3 regions of the Winogradskyella sp. PC D3.3 genome follow, and region 2 is predicted to be linked to each of the others. Evidence: riboswitches for the same ligand, from Rfam matches in the RefSeq annotation. Region 2 holds a riboswitch; each other region holds the start of a gene.
The links. Region 2 has a riboswitch for S-adenosylmethionine ahead of ACXGSQ_RS01795 (trans-sulfuration enzyme family protein). Riboswitches for the same ligand answer to the same signal wherever they lie in the genome.

Region 1 (6,978 bases), 1.7 Mb from region 2:
TTTACCAAAACTTATTATGGCTTGAATTTGAATGGTGTTATTAGATTGATTACATTTATAAAAAAGAAAAATTATAAAACGAGACTGTTAAAGTTGTTGTTAATCAAAGGAGTAACAAAACGAAAATAGCTTGGGACATAAAAAACATTAAATTTCATAGACATGAAAATCATAAAAAATAGTTTAGCATTAATAGGTGTGATTTGTATATCGGGCTTGTTTATTTTTTCAATGCAAAAATCACCAGATGAAATGACTTTGCCAGATCATTTGTTGGGAAAAGAAGATCCTATTGTTAATAATTACAATGTATATGCACTAGAAATGCCAGATGATTTAAACTTTGCTGGTGAGGCCGTACCTGTTAACGATCCTGATATTTACGAGCGTATGGATAGAGAATTGTTAGTGAATACGTATTGGCAGTCTAATGGCCTTTTAATGTTTAAACGTGCTAAAAAGTATTTTCCAATTATAGAGCCAATTTTGAAGAAAAACGGTGTGCCAGATGATTTTAAGTATTTAGCAGTAATTGAAAGTGGATTAGTACCAACTGCAAAATCTCCTGCAGGCGCTAGTGGTGTATGGCAAATAATGGCAGCCACAGGAAAAGAAAATGGCTTAGAAGTAAATGCTAACGTCGATGAACGGTATAATTTAGAAAAAGCCACTGAGGTTGCTTGTGAATACTTGAAGAAAGCCAAAGAAAGTTTAGGGTCGTGGACCAAAGCTGCTGCTGCATATAATGCAGGAAATTTCGGCGTTTCAAGACGATTGAAAGAACAAGATGTTGAAGGGTATTACGACTTATTGCTGGGGGAAGAAACAGGCCGTTATGTTTTTAGAATTGTAGCTTTGAAAGAAATACTTTCTAACCCTGATAAGTATGGATTCAATTTTAATAAATCGCATTTATATAAAGACATACCAACTTATAAAGTTGAAGTTGATACTGCTGTTACTGATTTTTCTCAGTTTGCAAAGCAGTTCGGAATTAACTATAAAATTCTAAAACTTCATAACCCTTGGTTAAGAGAACCGCATTTAAATAACAGTTCTAGAAAATCGTATTTTATAGAAATTCCTGAGAAAGGGTATTACAACACCAATCCATAATTTTTGGAGTTTATTAAAAATCATATTTGGCAAGTTTTAATTGTTCTCAATTATACCATTGCCTTATCTGCGGTTGTAACTATTTTACTTAAAAAACTTAATCCCACAAAAGCATTAAGTTATATCATAGGCTTATTAGCGTTTCCATTTTTAGGAATAATTGTGTATTATTTTTTCGGACAAGAATACCGGAAGATTAAAATATTCAGTAGAAAAAATGTTCTAAATCAGTCTATTGTTAAGAAAATTCAAGAGGAACTAGAGCTAGATACCAAAGATATTAATGAAGTTGATGATTTACTCGATCAAAAATCAAAGTTAATTCCCTTATTATATAATAGCGAAAAATCGAAATTAACGATTAATAATGATGTAAGGCTTATTAAAAATGGTGACAACAAGTTTGCGCTGTTATTTAAAGATTTAAAGGAGGCAAAACATCACATTCATCTCGAATATTTTGTGATTAAGGATGACAAAATAGGTACTGAAGTGCTTAATTTGTTATGTAAAAAAGCAAGTGAAGGTTTAGAGATTAGAATTGTAATTGATGATGTAGGAAGTTCTATTTCGTCTAAAATGAAACGAAAATTAAAGGATTGTGGAGTAGAAATAGAAGCGTTTATGCCTGTTTTGTTTTCGAGATTTACTGGTCAGATGAATTATCGTGACCATCGCAAAATTATAGTCATTGATGGTAAAATTGGTTATGTAGGTGGAATCAATATTTCTGATAATTATGTCAATGCCAATAACGATAGGTATTGGAGAGATACGCATATTCGATTGGTTGGAGAAGCTGTAAAACCGCTTCAAATATTGTTTTTCACGACTTGGGATTTTGTTAATGGCTCAACATTAGAAATTTCTAAAGCCTATTTTCCAAAACACAATTCTAAGGCTAATGTGCCTCTTCAAATTGCTGCTAGTGGCCCAGATACAGATTGGTCTAATATTATGGAAGCTATTTTTGTTGCTATAACTAATGCTGAAGATCATATTTATATAACAACTCCTTATTTTATTCCTAATTCTGAAATTCTTACAGCACTTCAGGTGGTCTCTAGAAGTAATATTAAAGTAAAAATAATTGTACCAAAAACATCAGATTCATGGATTGCTGAATATGCCACAAATTCTTATTTAGAAATGCTCTTAGAAGCAGGGGTAGAGGTGTATCAATATACCAAAGGATTTATTCATGCAAAAACGATGGTTGTAGATGGGGTGTTTAGTACCATTGGAACTACTAATATGGACTACAGAAGTTTTAATATAAATTTTGAAGTCAATGCTTTAATTTACGATAAGAACATTAGTAGTGAACTCACACAATTTTTTAAGGATGATTTAAAGCATTGTGAAAAGTTAGAATTAAAATCCTGGCAGAATCGCTCTAAGCGTACAAAAATGATTGAAGCTACCGCACGTCTGATGGCACCGTTATTATAATTTATGGGTTTTATTCTTCTGTTTATAAGAATCAATTAACATAACGGTTAAGGGAGCTATAATTATATGTTCTATATTTGCGGACTTAAATAAAATTATCAAGAATCTCAAAAGGAGATAGCAACCTGCATTAACAAGCAAGGTGCTAAAATGATAAGCCAATACTTTGGAAAAAATGTTAACATAATTTTCTACCGTATTTGCTTTCGGTCTTCTTTTTTATGAACCCTAAGAATGAAAACCTCGAAAAATTCAACAGCAAATTTTACCGCATTAATTCCATTATTAGTCTTTGTATTGACCTTTTTAGGTATAGGAATCTATAAAGATGACTTTTATGTGTTACCAGCGCCAATAGCCGTTATAGTAGGTATTGTTGTGGCTTTCTTAATGTTTAAACAATCCATTGATTCTAAAATAAGAACGCTTTTAAAAGGTTGTGGTGATTATAAAATATTAACCATGTGTCTAATTTATTTGTTAGCAGGGGCATTTGCTGCAATTACAAAAGCCACAGGTAGTGTTGACGCCATCGTAAATCTTGGTATGGATTATATTGCTATTCAATATATCTATTTAGGTGTATTTGTGATTTCAGCTTTTCTATCCATTTCAACGGGAACTTCAGTAGGTGCAATAGTGACTTTAGCTCCAATAGTAGTTGGTTTTTCTAGCCAAGGTGATATATCGTTAGCGATTCTTTGTGGTGCATTATTAGGCGGATCTATGTTTGGTGATAATTTATCTGTAATATCAGATACAACTATTGCAGCAACACAGTCTCTCGATTGTAAAATGAGTGATAAGTTTAAAGAAAATATTAAAATAGCGCTTCCTGCAGCATTAATTACAGTAGTGATTTTAGCAGTTCAAGGATTTAATTTAAATTCTAGTGCTTTAGAAGACGTCATATATCAGTATTCTGTGCTGAAAATAGTACCTTATGTATTAGTTATTCTATTATCTGTCATAGGAGTTAATGTATTTGTTACGCTTTTTTTAGGAATCATTTCTGCAGGTATTCTGGGGGTTTTTGATGGTGACTTTAGCCTTATGGAATCCACAAGAATTGCATATACAGGGTTTACTAACATGACAGAGATATTTTTACTATCGCTATTAACCGGAGGCTTGGCTGCTTTGGTAGAAAAAAATGGTGGTATAGATTATATTTTAACTAAAATTAAAGTTTTTATAAAAAGTAAAACGTCTGCTCAATTTGGAATTGCAGCATTGGTGAGTACCATAAATATGGCTATTGCAAATAATACCGTATCTATAATTATAACGGGGGCCATTGCAAAAACAATTAATGATGACTATGGTTTAAATAACCGAAAAACAGCTTCAATTTTAGATATTTTTGCCTGTATAACGCAAGGGATACTTCCTTATGGAGCGCAGGTATTAATGATTCTGAGCTTTTCAGAAGGGAGAATAGATTACTTTGATTTAATGCAAAACACGTGGTATCTGCTTATCTTATTTGTCTCAACAATGTTAGTAATAAGCTTTCAACCAGTATATCTAAAAAAGAAAGTATAGTAGAAATTTAGCGTCTACTTCTTCTATTTTGTCTTGCAGATGTTGGCTGACCGTATTGCTGTTTTGGAATAGAAGCTTTTTTCATTTGATCCTTCATCATCTTGATTTGTTCCGCAAGCATATCTCGTTTGTCTAATTTTTGAGCTTCAGCTAAAAGTTTTTGAGCTTCTGGTTTTCTGCGTTTAGAAAAAGCAATTCCAGCTAAATTCAATTTTGCCATTGCTAAATCATGGTCCATGGATAGACCTAAACTAATCGCTTTCTTAAAATAAGCTTCAGCTTCGTTCATATTGGTTTGTGAAACCATAATTCCATTAAGGTAGTTCAAATAACCTTGTTGTTTTTTGACTAAGGCGCTTTCAGGGTTCTTTATTTTGTCTAACCATTTTTTAGCACCAACAAAATCTTGTTTCCTTAATTTTAAAAATGAAAGTAAAATGATTTCATTCTTAAAGTAAAGAAAAATGAATATCGTAGATAGTAGGAGGTACATTATTCCATTACCAATATAACCTTCAGTGAATTGATATATGCCGTAACCTATAATTAATGCGGCAATGACTAATTTTATATTTTTATTAAACATATTTCTGTGTATTTTTGCAGAGCGCAAAGATAATAAAATCTAAGAGTTTAAAATCTATTCAAAAATTTTCTTTTGCTTCTTGCTAAAGTGAAAACTTGTTGTATATTTGCACGCAGTTTTGAGAGACCTCTCAATGTTCAAAAAAGATTATTAGTTTATAAAAATATAAGACATGCCAAAAAGAACGTTTCAACCGTCAAAGAGAAAAAGAAAAAACAAGCACGGTTTCAGAGAAAGAATGGCTTCTGTTAACGGAAGAAAAGTTTTAGCACGTAGAAGAGCTAAAGGAAGAAAGAAATTGTCTGTATCTACAGAAACAAGACATAAAAAATAATGATTAACAATTGTTAATATATTAGGGCGTTACTTAGGTGTAACGCCTTTTTTTGTATCCTATTGATAACTATTTTTGCACCTGCAAATGCGATATGGAACACATTTGCAATTTCACTAAACATAAAGTCTCATGCCAAAAAACAACAACATCAAATCTGTTTTATTGATCGGTTCAGGTCCTATTGTAATTGGGCAAGCCTGCGAATTTGACTATTCTGGGTCTCAAGCACTGCGATCATTAAGAGAAGACGGGATTGAAACCATCCTTATTAATTCTAACCCAGCAACAATTATGACTGACCCTACTATGGCAGATCATGTGTATTTGTTGCCATTAACTACAAAATCTTTAATCCAGATTTTAAAAGAGCATCCGCAGATTGATGCTGTTTTGCCTACTATGGGTGGGCAAACAGCTTTAAATCTTTGTATTGAAGCTGATGAAAAAGGAATTTGGAAAGATTTTAATGTAGATATTATTGGTGTAGATATTGACGCCATTAATATTACTGAAGATAGAGAACAATTTAGAGAACTCATGTTGAAAATTGGTGTTGGTATGGCACCTCAAGCAACTGCTACTTCGTATCTTAAAGGAAAAGAAATAGCACAAGAGTTTGGTTTTCCATTGGTTATTAGAGCATCATACACCTTAGGTGGTGAAGGAGCTTCTTTTGTATTTAAAGAAGACGATTTCGATGAATTATTAACACGTGGTTTGGAAGTCTCTCCAATCCATGAAGTAATGATTGATAAAGCTTTAATAGGCTGGAAAGAATACGAACTCGAATTATTACGTGATAAAAACGACAATGTCGTAATTATTTGTACGATTGAGAATATGGATCCGATGGGAATTCATACAGGTGACTCAATAACATTAGCACCAGCAATGACCCTATCTGATAAAACTTTTCAGAAAATGCGAGATATGGCCATCCATATGATGCGTAGTATCGGTGATTTTGCAGGTGGTTGTAATGTTCAGTTTGCTGTGAGTCCTGATGACGAAGAAGAAATAATCGCCATTGAAATTAATCCGCGTGTATCACGTTCATCAGCATTAGCGAGTAAAGCAACGGGGTATCCTATTGCTAAAATAGCATCGAAATTAGCCATTGGTTATAATTTGGATGAATTAGATAATCAGATTACAAAATCAACGTCAGCTTTATTTGAACCTACTTTAGATTATGTTGTTGTAAAGATTCCTCGTTGGAATTTTGATAAATTCGAAGGGTCAGACCGCACATTAGGGTTACAAATGAAATCGGTAGGTGAAGTGATGTCTATTGGTCGTTCGTTTCAAGAAGCTTTACATAAAGCGACACAATCATTAGAAATTAAACGTAATGGTTTAGGTGCAGATGGTAAAGGGTATAAAGATTATGATACTGTAATTGAGAAATTAACTTTCGCCAGTTGGGATCGTGTATTTGTTATTTATGATGCGATTGCTATGGGAATTCCTTTGAGTCGTATTCACGAAATCACAAAAATAGACATGTGGTTTTTAAAGCAATACGAAGAATTATTTCTACTTCAAAAAGAGATTTCTACCTTTAAAATCGATACCATTGAACGTGAGTTATTGCTAGAAGCCAAGCAAAAAGGCTATGGAGATAGACAAATAGCACATATGTTGGGGTGTTTAGAAAGTGAAGTTTATAACAAACGAAGCGAACTTAATATTAATCGTGTATTTAAATTAGTAGATACTTGTGCTGCTGAGTTTAAAGCGCAAACACCATATTATTATTCCACTTTCGAAAGTGAAGTAGAAACAGCAGATGGTAAAGTTTATGTGCAAAACGAAAGTATCGTTTCAGATAAAAAGAAAATCATTGTTTTAGGTTCGGGACCCAACCGAATAGGACAAGGTATTGAGTTTGATTATTGTTGTGTACATGGTGTTTTAGCCGCTGCAGAATGTGGTTATGAAA
Region 2 (6,978 bases):
TCTTCTTCACCTTTTCTATAAACGGTAAGTTTTACATCTGTATTTTTATCACCTTTTAGCTTTTCCCCTATAACTTCGTTAGAAATATTAGGTCCATAAAGCGTATCTCCATCAGCTAAAAGAATACGATCACCACTCATAATACCAGCACGTTCACTTGGTCCTCCTTCGGTAGGTTTAATAACGGCAATACTATCATTATAAGAGTAGAAGTTAATACCAATACCAACAAAATCACCTTTCATATTTTCGGTAATTCGTTCTAAGTCTTCCTTAGGAATGTAAGTGGAATGTGGATCTAAATTATGTAAAATCCCATTTACCGTAACGTCAACAATACTATCCGTATTGACATCCTCTACATATTCATAATCGATATAGTCTATTAACCTGTTGAGTTTATCTTTTTTGCTATTGGTAGTAAAGAGGTTATCTGAAGTATCCGAAAAATTCAATTTTCCTCCCATGACAACACCAGCCCCAATTGCAACTCCGATAATTAATGGTATGTATTTATTCTTTGTTGCCATACTATTTCCCATCAGAATGGGAATCTGTATTTAAATCTTCAATAAGTTCTAATTCTATACCTGCTTTTTCAGAAAATCAACTCCTGAACAGTCCTTATAATCCTGATTATAAACAACTCTTACAATCCCTGCCTGATGAATTAACTTACTACATTCTTTACAAGGAGACAATGTAATATATAAGGTTGCACCTCTACAAGATTGTGTAGATGATGCTACTTTTAATATAGCATTGGCTTCAGCATGTAACACATACCATTTAGTGTAGCCTTCATCATCTTCGCAATAATTCTCAAAACCCGTTGGTGTACCATTATAGCCATCAGAAATAATCATTCGATCCTTAACTATAAGAGCTCCTACTTGTTTTCGCTTGCAATGGGATAGTTTACCCCATTCTTGTGCTATACGTAAATAAGCTTTATCGTAACGTAACTGTTTTGTTTTTGGCATTAAATATTAGTATTAAACAGAGGTTATGTTGTTAGTAACGAAGATAAAGGGATAGTATTTTACAAGCCATTTACTTCTCGTTAAAGTTTTACCAAACTTTTTGGTTTATTTTAGAAAATCACTTTCTATGAGCATAGGAATAACCAAGCCCGTTACAACAGCAGAAATCACCATAACCCAATCGCGCCGCGAAAATCTAAAGACTGTTTGACATAAAAACCCTATAAATAAGACTATAAAGACAATTATAACTTGAGCAAGTTCAATCCCTAAAGCAAATTCAACAAGAAGTTCCAATTTATTTTCCGATTGTCCTGAAAACATTTTAAACTCTCTTGCAAAACCTAAGCCGTGTATAATTCCGAAAAATAAAGTGGTAAAAAACAACAATCCTATTTTATTGTTTTTCGATTTTTTACCCGCCGTAAACACGTTATAAAGTGCCATAATTAAAATAGTAACTGGTATTAAAAATTCTACTAATTCACCATTAATACTCACAATACCATATGCCGCTAAAACCAATGATAATGTATGACCTAAGGTAAATGTTGTTACTAAGAAAAGAACGCGCTTCCAATCATTAAAAACATAAGGCACAGCTAATACCATTAAAAAAAGAATATGGTCATAGCCATTAATATCTAAAACATGGTTCATGCCATATTGCACATTAAACCAGAAATTTTCTAACATAATTATTGTATTTGGGAAAACCAAAGTTACAATTAAAATGCAATATGTTTCCATTAAAATAAAGTGAATAAAATTTGTGTAATCCTATTTTCTTTCGGAATATTGTAACACACAAAGTTCAAATAACTTACTGAAATGTTATCAAGAAAGGTGGAGGGATTAGACCCATTGAAGCCTTAGCAACCCTTAAATTTATTAAGAAGGTGCTAAATTCTACTTAATTGGCGATTCATTTATCGCGAAATTGGATAGATAACCAAACCTAATTACTCATCTGTAATTACTACTCTTTATAACATTTTCTAGAAAATTGCGTCTACGACGTATTTGTTTTTTTGATATTATCAAATGATTAGAAAATGAGTTCCAAACACATTGAAACACAAGCTATACGTACACAGATTGAACGTTCGCAATACTTAGAACATTCAAGCCCTTTATACCTCACATCGAGTTATGTTTTTGAAGATGCTGAAGATATGCGTGCCTCTTTTGCAGACGAAAAACAACGGAATATTTACAGTCGCTATTCCAATCCTAACACTTCTGAATTTGTAGAAAAAGTTTGTAAAATGGAAGGTGCAGAACGTGGTTACGCCTTTGCTTCTGGTATGTCTGCTGTATTTTCAACATTTGCAGCCTTATTAAATTCTGAAGATCACATTGTATCTTGTCGTAGTATTTTTGGTTCTACGCAAACCCTATTTAATAACATATTGCCAAAATGGAACATTGCAACGAGCTACTTTAAAATGGATGAATTAGATACCATTGAAAGTCTAATTCAACCCAATACCAGAGTGATTTATGCAGAAAGCCCAACAAATCCTGCTGTAGATATTTTAGACTTACAACGTTTAGGAGATATCGCTAAAAAGCATGGACTTATATTTATTATCGACAATTGTTTTGCAACACCATATTTACAACAACCTATAAAATTTGGTGCCGATTTAGTCATTCATTCTGCCACCAAATTAATGGATGGCCAAGGCCGCGTTTTAGGAGGTGTTGTTGTGGGGAGTTCCAATTTAATTCAGAAAATTTATTTGTTTTCTAGAAATACAGGTCCTGCTTTATCTCCATTTAACGCTTGGGTGTTATCTAAAAGTTTAGAAACCTTAGCAGTTAGAGTCGATAGACATTGTGATAATGCCTTAAAAGTTGCTACCTTTTTAGAGTCTCATAAGAATGTGAATGTTGTAAAATATCCATTTCTAAAATCACACCCGCAATACGAATTAGCCAAACAACAAATGAAATTAGGCGGAAACGTTGTGGCTTTTGAAATAAAAGGAGGCATTGAAGCCGGTAGAAACTTTCTAAACTCCATTAAATTATTATCACTATCTGCAAACTTAGGAGACACTAGAACTATTGTAACACATCCAGCATCAACAACACATGCTAAAATCCCAGAAGATGTAAGATTAGAAACCGGCATCACTTCAGGATTAATACGAATTTCTGTCGGTTTAGAACATCCTGAAGATATTATTAACGATTTAAAACAGGCTTTAGAAAACTAAGGTCAGTTCGAGTGATTTTATGACATCGGAATAAAATTGTATCGAGAACACATACATATTATGAGCACAATAAAAGACGAATTACAAAAACGAATCTTGGTTTTAGATGGAGCCATGGGAACCATGTTGCAACAATATAACTTCTCGGAAGAAGACTTTAGAGGCGAACGTTTTAAGGATTACCCATCTCCTTTAAAAGGCAATAACGATTTGTTATCCTTAACCCAACCAAAAGCTATAGCTGAAATTCACGCTAAATATTTTGAAGCTGGTGCTGATATTGTGGAAACCAATACCTTTTCTGGAACCACCATTGCCATGGCAGATTATGACATGGAAGATTTGGTGTATGAATTGAATTTTGAATCGGCTAAAATCGCCAAAGAAGTGGCAGATAAATTCACAAAAGCAAATCCTGATCAACCGCGTTTTGTTGCAGGTAGTATTGGACCAACAAACAAAACCGCAAGTTTATCACCAGATGTTAACCGCCCAGAATACAGAGCCATTACGTTTAACGAATTACGTATTGCCTATAAACAACAAGTAGAAGCCTTAATTGATGGCGGTGCCGATTTACTTTTAGTGGAAACTATTTTTGATACTTTAAATGCAAAAGCCGCTTTATTTGCCATTGAAGAAGTCAAAGAAGAACGCCATATTGCTATTCCAATTATGGTTTCTGGAACCATAACGGATGCTTCAGGAAGAACCCTATCCGGACAAACCGTAGAAGCATTTTTAACCTCAATATCACATATTCCCTTATTAAGTGTTGGCTTTAATTGTGCCCTTGGCGCGCAACAGTTAAAACCGTATTTACAGCGTTTATCTAACGAAACGAATTTCTATACCTCAGCACACCCAAATGCGGGATTACCAAATGCTTTTGGAGAATATGACGAAACACCAAAACAAATGCAAGGCTATATTGAAGACTACCTTAAAAATAACCTTATCAATATTATTGGCGGCTGTTGTGGCACTAGTCCCGCGCATATTAAAGCCATTGCAGATGTCGCAAAAAACTACAAACCAAGATTAATACAAGAATTAGCATAATGGCAGAATCTGATTGTAAGAAATACTTAACCTTATCTGGCTTAGAACCGTTAGTGGTAACGCCAGACAGTAACTTTATTAATATTGGAGAACGCACCAATGTAACTGGTTCTCGAAAATTTCTTCGGTTAATTAAAGAAGAAAAATACGATGAAGCCTTAGAAGTTGCCAGAGACCAAGTCGATGGAGGCGCACAAATTCTAGATGTTAATATGGATGAAGGGATGCTCGATGGGGTTTATGCCATGACGACCTTTTTAAACCTCATCGCTTCAGAGCCCGATATTTCTAGAATCCCCTTAATGATAGATAGTTCTAAATGGGAAATCATTGAAGCTGGTTTGCAAGTTGCACAAGGAAAATGCGTGGTTAACTCTATAAGTTTAAAGGAAGGCGAAGCGCAATTTAAACACCACGCCAAACTCATCAAACGTTACGGAGCCGCAGTTGTGGTAATGGCTTTTGATGAAGACGGCCAAGCGGACACTTACAACAGACGAATCGAAATCTGTAGACGTTCCTATCATATTTTAGTGAACGAACTTCAATTTCCTGCGCAAGACATCATCTTTGACCCTAATATTTTTCCAGTAGCCACAGGTATGGAGGAACATCGCAGAAATGCGCTCGACTTTTTTGAAGCGACCAAATGGATTCGTGAAAATTTACCATATGCTAACGTTTCTGGAGGTGTGAGCAATGTGTCGTTTTCGTTTAGAGGAAACAATATCGTTCGTGAAGCCATGCACTCTGCCTTTTTATATCATGCCATTAAAAACGGTATGAATATGGGCATTGTAAATCCAACCATGTTAGAAGTTTACGATGAAATCGACAAAGATTTATTAGAACGTGTTGAAGATGTTTTATTTGACAGACGTGAGGATGCTACAGAACGCTTATTAGATTTCGCCGAATCGGTAAAAGGACAAAAAAAGGAACACGAGGATAAGGTTTTAGAATGGAGAAGTCATCCGTTGCAAAATCGAATTACACATGCTTTAGTAAAAGGTATTGATGCCTTTATCTTGGAAGATGTTGAAGAAGCACGATTGGCATCCGCCAAACCCATTGAAGTTATAGAAGGTCATTTAATGATTGGGATGAATGTGGTTGGCGATTTATTTGGAAGCGGTAAAATGTTTCTGCCTCAGGTGGTAAAATCGGCTCGCGTAATGAAAAAAGCCGTCGCTTATTTACAACCGTTTATTGAAGCTGAAAAAGACGGCAAACAAGAGTTCGCTGGTAAAATTTTAATGGCGACAGTAAAAGGTGATGTTCATGATATTGGAAAGAATATTGTAAGCGTTGTGTTAGGTTGTAATAATTACGAAATCATTGACCTTGGTGTTATGGTACCACCAGAAAAAATTATTGAAACCGCCATTAAAGAAAAAGTAGATATTATTGGTTTAAGTGGCTTAATTACGCCTTCGCTAGATGAAATGGTCTATGTTTCTAAAGAACTCGAAAAACAGAATGTAAAAATCCCACTTATTATTGGTGGTGCAACAACCTCTAGAGCGCATTCTGCTGTAAAAATTGCACCGCACTATAACAATACAGTGGTACATATTAATGATGCCTCGAGAGCGGTAACTGTCGTTGGCGATTTACTAAAATCAGATAGCATAATATATAAAAATCAGATTCGTGAAGAGTATGATTTGTTTAGAGAACAATTCTTAAAACGAACCAGAAAAAAAGAATATTTAACGCTTACTGAAGCTCGAAAAAACAAGTTTAAGATTGATTGGAATACTTCTGAAATTGTAAAACCAAAACAATTAGGCATTCAAGTTATAGAAGATTTTGACATCACTAAATTGGAAGAATTTATTGATTGGTCACCGTTTTTTAGAAGTTGGGACTTACATGGAAAATATCCAGAGATTTTAACGGATAATGTGGTTGGCGAACAAGCCACAGAATTATTTGCCGATGCTCAAGAATTGTTGAAACGCATTTTTAACGAAAAGCTTTTAAAAGCAAAAGCCATTTTTGGTTTGTTTGAAGCCAATACGGTTAATGATGATGATATTGAGGTTAATATAGAAAAATCTCACCTCGAGCGCAGTCGAGAGGTCTCAAATTCAGGATCTCAGAAAAAGATCTCGACGGCACTCGACGAGACAAATTAAAATTCTTAACCCTTCGTCAGCAATCCAAAAAAGCCCAAGGTAAACCCAATATTGCACTAGCCGATTTTATTGCACCTAAAGTTTCAGGAAAACAAGATTATATAGGATGTTTTTGTGTGTCCACAGGATTTGGAACAGCAGCATTAGCTGCTCAATTTGAAGCGGAACACGACGATTATAATTCCATTATGATTAAAGCCTTAGCTGATCGTTTGGCAGAAGCTTTTGCGGAATACCTGCACAAAGAAGTCAGAACCAAACATTGGAGCTATGCAAAAAACGAAAACTTAACTAATGCCGATTTAATAAAGGAACAGTATAAAGGTATTCGTCCCGCACCTGGTTATCCTGCTTGCCCAGACCATTTAGAAAAGACCAGCATTTGGAAACTTTTAAATGTAGAAGAAACCATTGGAGTAAAACTCACGGAAAGTTTAGCCATGTGGCCAGCGGCAAGTGTTAGTGGTTATTATTTTGGAAATCCCGAAGCCAAATATTTTGGATTAGGAAAGATAAAAGAAGACCAAGTGGAAGATTATTCTAAAAGAAGAGACATTTCAAATGAGG
Region 3 (6,978 bases), 1.1 Mb from region 2:
CCAAGCGGCATGCTCTCTACTCGATCCGCAGCCAAAATTATCTCCAGCAACTAAAATACTTCCTGAGTATTTTGAATCATTTAACACAAAATCCGTATTAATTGTTCCGTCTTTATGATATCTCCAATCTCTAAATACATTGTTACCAAACCCCTCTCTATCTGTTGCTTTTAAAAAACGAGCAGGTATAATTTGATCCGTATCTACATTCTCTATATGTAATGGAATGGCTCTTGATTGTAATGTTGTAAACTTTTCCATAGTAACGCCCACGAAAGTGGGTATTTTCTTTTAATTCATTTTAAATACTTACAAGGTTTTTGAAACCTTGCAGGACCATATCAATTTAATTGCTTTGAAATATCTATAATTTTACCTTCTACAGCTGTTGCTGCAGCGACCAAAGGACTTGCTAAAATCGTTCTTGAACCTTGTCCTTGGCGACCTTCGAAGTTTCTATTAGAGGTTGACACACAATATTCTCCCTGAGGAATCTTATCATCGTTCATTGCTAAACACGCCGAACAACCAGGCTGACGCAATTCAAAACCTGCGTCATCAAAAATAGATTTTAGACCTTCTTCAATAATTTGAGTTTCTACTTGCTTACTTCCTGGCACCAACCAAGCTGTAACATTAGCGGCTTTTTTCTTGCCTTTTATATAGTTGGCTGCGACTCTAAAATCTTCAATTCTAGAATTGGTACAACTTCCTATAAACACAAAATTGATAGGCTTATTAATCAAGCTTTCTCCAGCTTCAAAATTCATATAAGCTAAAGATTTTTTAAACGATGGATTTTCATCTACAGGAATCGTTTCAGAAATTTTAATTCCCATTCCCGGATTCGTTCCATATGTAATCATTGGCGCTATATCTTCGGCATCGAAGCTGTATTCTTTATCAAATTTAGCATCGCTGTCTGTTGGCAAGGTTTTCCAATAGGCCACTTTCTTCTCAAATTCTTCACCTTTTGGTGCAAATTCTCTACCTTTTACATATTCAAAAGTCGTTTCATCTGGAGCAATCATACCTCCTCTTGCGCCCATTTCGATACTCATGTTACAGACCGTCATTCGACCTTCCATACTCATTTCTTCAAACACGTTTCCGGCATATTCACAGAAATAGCCCGTACCAGAATTGGTTCCTAATTTTGAAATGATATACAGAATCACATCTTTAGGTAAAACTCCATTTTTCAACTTACCATTAACGGTCACTCTTAAACTTTTTGGTTTTGTAAGCAACAAGCACTGGCTCGCAAATACTTGCGCTACCTGACTTGTCCCAATACCAAAAGCAATGGCCCCAAACGCACCATGTGTAGACGTATGACTATCACCACAGACCATGGTTAAGCCTGGTTGTGTCACCCCTAACTCTGGAGCCATTACATGCACAATACCATTATATTTATGCCCTAATTCGTATAGTGTTATATTCTTTTTTTTACAATTTTCAGATAATTGCTCCAATTGCTTTCTAGACAAGGCATCTTTTATCGGTTGATCTTGATGTAGTGTTGGAGTATTATGATCTGCTGTAGCCACAATCTGATTGGGTCTAAAAACAGGAATACCACGGTCTTCTAACTCGTTAAAAGCCTGCGGACTTGTTACTTCGTGTATTAAATGTTTATCTATATATAATATTTGTGGCCCATTTTCTATAGTACTGACCACATGCGAATCCCAAACTTTATCAAATAATGTTTTACCCATCTATCTTATGCTGAAATTATTTGTTGATACACATTGCTCGTTTCGATAATTTGATGAATATCATTATCATTGATTTCTTTCTTTCGATCTGCAAAACTCAAAAAGTTTGCATACACATCATCTAACTGTAATTTGGTCAGTTCATAACCTACATTTTTTGCTCTGTAAGCCAAGGCTGCTCTTCCACTTCTTGCAGTTAACACAATAGCCGACTCCGTAACACCGACATCTCTAGGGTCGATAATTTCGTAAGTTGCCCTATTTTTTATTACACCATCTTGGTGAATCCCAGAACTATGCGCAAAAGCATTTGCTCCAACAATCGCTTTGTTTGGTTGTGTATATATCCCCATACTATCGCTAACCAACTGGCTCATTCCGAATAGCATTGATGTATTAATATTGGTGTCTAAATTAAGATAAGGATGCTGCTTTAACACCATCACTACTTCTTCTAAAGCCGTGTTTCCTGCACGCTCACCAATACCGTTGATGGTACATTCAATTTGACGCGCTCCGTTAATGACACCTTCAATAGAATTTGCTGTTGCTAAGCCTAAATCATTATGACAATGACAAGACAGAATAGCCTTCTCAATACCTTTTACATTTTCTTTTAAGTATTTTATTTTTGCACCATATTCACTTGGCAAACAATACCCAGTTGTATCCGGAATATTCAATACTGTTGCACCTGCTCTAATGGCAGCTTCACAAACTCTTGCTAAATATTCATTATCTGTTCGTCCGGCATCTTCAGCATAAAACTCAACATCTTCAACAAATGATTTTGCATATTTTACCGCTTCAAAAGCACGCTCAATAATCGCCTCTCTGTTCGATTTGAATTTATGAAGGATATGTGAATCTGAAGTTCCTATTCCTGTATGAATTCTTGGCTTTTTAGCATACTTTAAAGATTCTGCCGCTACTTTTATATCATTTTCTACGGCTCTAGTTAATCCACAAACAGTCGCATTTTTAACAATTTTTGAAATTGCTTCTACCGATTTAAAATCACCTGGACTAGAGACCGGAAATCCTGCCTCAATCACATCCACCCCAAGTTGATCTAACTGTTCTGCTATGACTACTTTTTGTTCTGAGTTGAGTTTACAACCCGGAACTTGCTCTCCATCGCGAAGTGTTGTATCGAAGATTTGTATGTTGTTATTTGACATATATCAAAATATATTTTATAGTATTGTCTAACGAATGTATGTTTTGATTTAGATTTAAACATTATTGATATAGTTAGTTTACGATGTTCAGTCGCCAAAATATACTTTAAATAACTGATTTACAGATTTATAAATCTATTTTCTATTGATAACTAAAGACCAAAAAGATAATTTATTTTCACTTGTAAAGTCCTTAACAAAATCCGAAAAACGGCAATTTAAACTTTACGTAGGGAGACTTGGAGTAAATTCAGATTCTAAATTCTTGAATTTATTCAATCTTTTGGACAAAGCTAAAACCTACAATGAAGCTTTTATTTTAAAAAGTGGCATCGTAAAAAAGCAACAACTTGCCAATGTCAAAGCGCATTTATATAAACAAATTTTAATCAGTCTTAAGCTCAACCCATCACATCAAAATGTACGCTCACAAATTAGAGAACAACTCGATTTTGCTTCTATTTTGTATCACAAAGGCTTATATAAACAAAGCTTAAAAATTTTAGATAAGGCCAAGGAGCTCGCAATTATTAACGAAGAAAAAAATTCAGCTTTTGAGATTGTAGAGCTTGAAAAATTAATTGAATCTCAATACATCACACGAAGCATTAGCACCCGAGCGGACGAACTAGCCATACAAGCCAAAGAACTAAGTGCACTTAATGTTATCGCCAGTAAACTCTCTAATTTATCACTACAACTCTATAGTACTATTCTAAAAACAGGCTATATAAGAAATGAGGAAGAAGCCAATATGGTCATTAATTATTTTAACAAAAGCCTTCCAAAAGTTAATATTGAAAAATTAGGATTTAGAGAGAAACTATGGCTTTATAAAGCCAATTTATGGCAAAGCTTTTTGCTTCAAGATTTTTTGAATTGCTACAAATACGCTTCAAAATGGGTGGATTTATTTTATCAAAATCCAAGCATGATTAACCTGAATCCTGTATTTTTCCTCAAAGGCAATAATTACCTTTTAGAAGCACTCGTTTTTATTGGTAACAAACCAAAATTTTTAGAAAAATTCTCTGAGTTTGAAGCGACTGTTCAAAAATCGACGTTTCCAACCGATGAAAATGTAGCTACTCTTGTTTTTTTATACACCAATTTCCACAGCATTAACCAACACTTTATTGATGGTAGTTTTGAAGACGGACTTCATCTAATTCCAAAAATTGAAAACGACTTAATTCCGTTTAATGACAGAATTGACCCTCACCATAAAATGGTTTTTTATTATAAGTTTGCGAGTTTACAATTTGGAGCCGGAAATAACAAAGCTTGTATAAAATACTTAGATAAAATTATCTCAAACAAAACACTTTCAATGCGCGAAGACTTACTCTGTTTTTCGAGAGTTCTAAACCTTGTAGCGCATTATGAAGCTGGACTAGATTACCATTTAGAAACCCTTTTACGAAGCACGTACAAGTTTTTAATTAAGATGAATGACCTGCATGAAGTGCAAAAAGAAATGATAAAATTCATTAGAGGACTTCAGGATATTTACCCACACGATCTTAAAAATGCGTTTAAAGAATTACACAAAACACTAAAGACTTTTGAAGACCATCCGTACGAACGACGCGCCTTTTTATATCTCGATATTATTTCTTGGCTAGAAAGCAAAATCGAAAACAAACCTGTTAGCGAAATCATCCAAATTAAGTATTTAGCAAAGAAAAGTTCATAATTCTACGAAATTCATAAAAAACTCACAAAATCTACAAATAATTTGGATTTCCAATTTTTGTGTTGCAATATTTGTGCTCACAAAGTTCAAACACTTACTGAAATGTTATCAAGAAAGGTGGAGGGAATGACCCTATGAAGCCTTAGCAACCCTTAGATTTACTAAGAAGGTGCTAAATTCTACTTAATTATCCGATTCATTAATCGGAAAATTGGATAGATAACTCAAGACTAATTACCCATCTGTAATTAGCATTTTCTTTTTAATATTTTTCTATTAAGTACGCTTCACGTTCAAAGAACACATGAGGCTTATTTGGCTTTTGGTTTAATCTTTTATTAACTCAAAAACTTAGAAAAATGAGTACACAAAAATTCGCAACACAAGCGTTGCACGCAGGTCACGACGTCAGTCAAACTTCAGGAACAAGAGCTGTTCCTATTTACCAAACATCATCGTATGTCTTTAATGATTCCGATGATGCAGCCGGACGATTTAACCTTTCGGTTCCTGGCTTTATTTACACACGACTAAACAATCCCACAAACGACATTTTGGAGCAGCGATTAGCAGCGCTAGAAGGAGGAATTGCAGCAGTGGCTACGGCTTCTGGAACCTCAGCAATTGCAACAACCTTGCTAACGCTTTTAAGAGCAGGAGACCATATTGTCGCGTCGAGTAGTTTGTATGGTGGCACCTACAATTTATTAAGCGTCACCTTACCAAGACATGGTATTACTACAACGTTTGTTGATGCGTCAAATCCGGAAGAATTTAAAAAAGCAGCACAAGAAAACACAAGAGCCTTTTTTGTAGAATCTTTAGGGAATCCGAAATTAGATGTTTTAGATCTTGAAGCAATTTCAAAAGGAGCGAAAGCGCATAAAGTGCCCTTAATTGTAGATAATACCGTGGCTACACCTTATTTATTAAATCCAATAGAATATGGTGCTAACATCGTTATTCATTCCTTAACCAAATATATCACTGGAAACGGAACATCACTTGGAGGTATCATCATTGATGCCGGAACATTTGATTGGACTAACGGAAAATTCCCAGAATTTACAGAGCCATCTGCAGGTTATCATGGTTTAGTCTATAGCGAAGCCATAGGAGCAGCTGCATTTATAGCAAAAATTAGAATTGAAGGTCTACGAGATTACGGTGGAGCCTTAAGTCCATTTAACGCCTTTCAAATTATTCAAGGTTTAGAAACTTTAGAACTACGTATTTTAAAACATAGTGAAAATGCCCTTGAATTAGCAACATGGTTAGAGTCTCAACCCGAAGTCAAATGGGTGAATTACCCTGGACTTGAAAGCAGCAAATACAGAGAACTTGCTAAAAAATATTTACCAAAAGGCCAAAGTGGCGTCGTCACTTTTGGAGTGGATGGTGGTTACGAAGCTGCAAAAACCATTGCCGATACGACCAAACTATTCTCATTATTAGCCAATATTGGAGACACAAAATCACTTATCATTCATCCTGCAAGTACAACGCATCAACAATTAAGTGACGAAGCGCAAGAAACCACAGGTGTTACTAAAGATTTAATTCGTTTGTCTGTTGGTATTGAAAACATAGAAGATTTAAAAGATGATTTAAAAGAAGCTTTTGCTGTTGTTAAACAGAAAAAAGCCCTTCAAAATTAAATTTAAATTGTGAAGTAAAATGGATGTCTTTAATTCTAAAGACATCTGTTTTATAGTATTCAACACTAAAAAGACAAAAACATGAGTGATTTAAAATTCTCCGTTGTAGGAGACAGTACTTCTGCAACCCAATTTATAGGAAAAACAAGACAATTTACTTTAGTTGTAGATGAACCGGAAGCTTTAGGTGGCACCGATGAAGATGCCAATCCTGTAGAATACATTTTAGCAGGCTTTGCTGGTTGTGCCAATGTTGTTGGACATTTGGTAGCTAAGGAATTAGGTTTTACAATTAAAAATTTAAAGATTGAAGTAACAGGGGAATTAAATCCTGATCGATTTCTAGGGACATCTACCAAAGAACGCGCAGGCTTTAAAACCATTAATCTCAATCTTATTCCAGAGACCGATGCCAGTATTGAAGTTTTAACGCAATGGCTTCAAATTGTTGAAGAACGTTGTCCTGTAAAAGATAATTTACAGAACAAGACACCTTTAAAAATTTCCGTAGAAAAAGAATATACAGCTATATAAATATTTGTAATGGCACATTTACACTACATAACCCTAACTAATTACGTTACTGAAAGTGGTAAGACAATCAATCCTAAATTGTCTTACCAAACTTTTGGTAAAGCATTACATTCTGCACCCATAATTTTAGTCAACCACGCCCTAACCGGAAACTCAAATGTGGTTGGAGAAGACGGCTGGTGGAA

Region 1: linked by a shared signal. The riboswitch ahead of ACXGSQ_RS09180 (Na+/H+ antiporter NhaC family protein) and the one ahead of ACXGSQ_RS01795 (trans-sulfuration enzyme family protein) in region 2 are both predicted to bind S-adenosylmethionine.
Region 3: linked by a shared signal. The riboswitch ahead of ACXGSQ_RS06280 (O-acetylhomoserine aminocarboxypropyltransferase/cysteine synthase family protein) and the one ahead of ACXGSQ_RS01795 (trans-sulfuration enzyme family protein) in region 2 are both predicted to bind S-adenosylmethionine.

The regions. Positions count from the first base shown of each region.
Region 1 is NZ_CM135962.1:2,121,784-2,128,761, forward strand. It holds gene ACXGSQ_RS09165 (alpha/beta hydrolase) at 1-25, shown strand, start outside; gene ACXGSQ_RS09170 (lytic transglycosylase domain-containing protein) at 163-1,116, shown strand; gene cls (cardiolipin synthase) at 1,120-2,568, shown strand; SAM-I-IV-variant riboswitch at 2,659-2,754, shown strand; gene ACXGSQ_RS09180 (Na+/H+ antiporter NhaC family protein) at 2,803-4,113, shown strand; gene ACXGSQ_RS09185 (DUF2892 domain-containing protein) at 4,121-4,699, opposite strand; gene rpmH (50S ribosomal protein L34) at 4,872-5,033, shown strand; gene carB (carbamoyl-phosphate synthase large subunit) at 5,166-6,978, shown strand, end outside.
Region 2 is NZ_CM135962.1:408,374-415,351, forward strand. It holds gene ACXGSQ_RS01780 (S41 family peptidase) at 1-530, opposite strand, end outside; gene ACXGSQ_RS01785 (deoxycytidylate deaminase) at 585-983, opposite strand; gene ACXGSQ_RS01790 (HupE/UreJ family protein) at 1,089-1,679, opposite strand; SAM riboswitch class I at 1,815-1,938, shown strand; gene ACXGSQ_RS01795 (trans-sulfuration enzyme family protein) at 2,039-3,208, shown strand; gene ACXGSQ_RS01800 (homocysteine S-methyltransferase family protein) at 3,269-4,270, shown strand; partial or broken gene metH (methionine synthase) at 4,270-6,978, shown strand, end outside.
Region 3 is NZ_CM135962.1:1,464,676-1,471,653, reverse strand. It holds gene leuD (3-isopropylmalate dehydratase small subunit) at 1-261, opposite strand, end outside; gene leuC (3-isopropylmalate dehydratase large subunit) at 342-1,724, opposite strand; gene ACXGSQ_RS06290 (2-isopropylmalate synthase) at 1,730-2,905, opposite strand; gene ACXGSQ_RS06285 (hypothetical protein) at 3,054-4,601, shown strand; SAM riboswitch class I at 4,704-4,827, shown strand; gene ACXGSQ_RS06280 (O-acetylhomoserine aminocarboxypropyltransferase/cysteine synthase family protein) at 4,961-6,259, shown strand; gene ACXGSQ_RS06275 (OsmC family protein) at 6,341-6,793, shown strand; gene ACXGSQ_RS06270 (alpha/beta fold hydrolase) at 6,803-6,978, shown strand, end outside.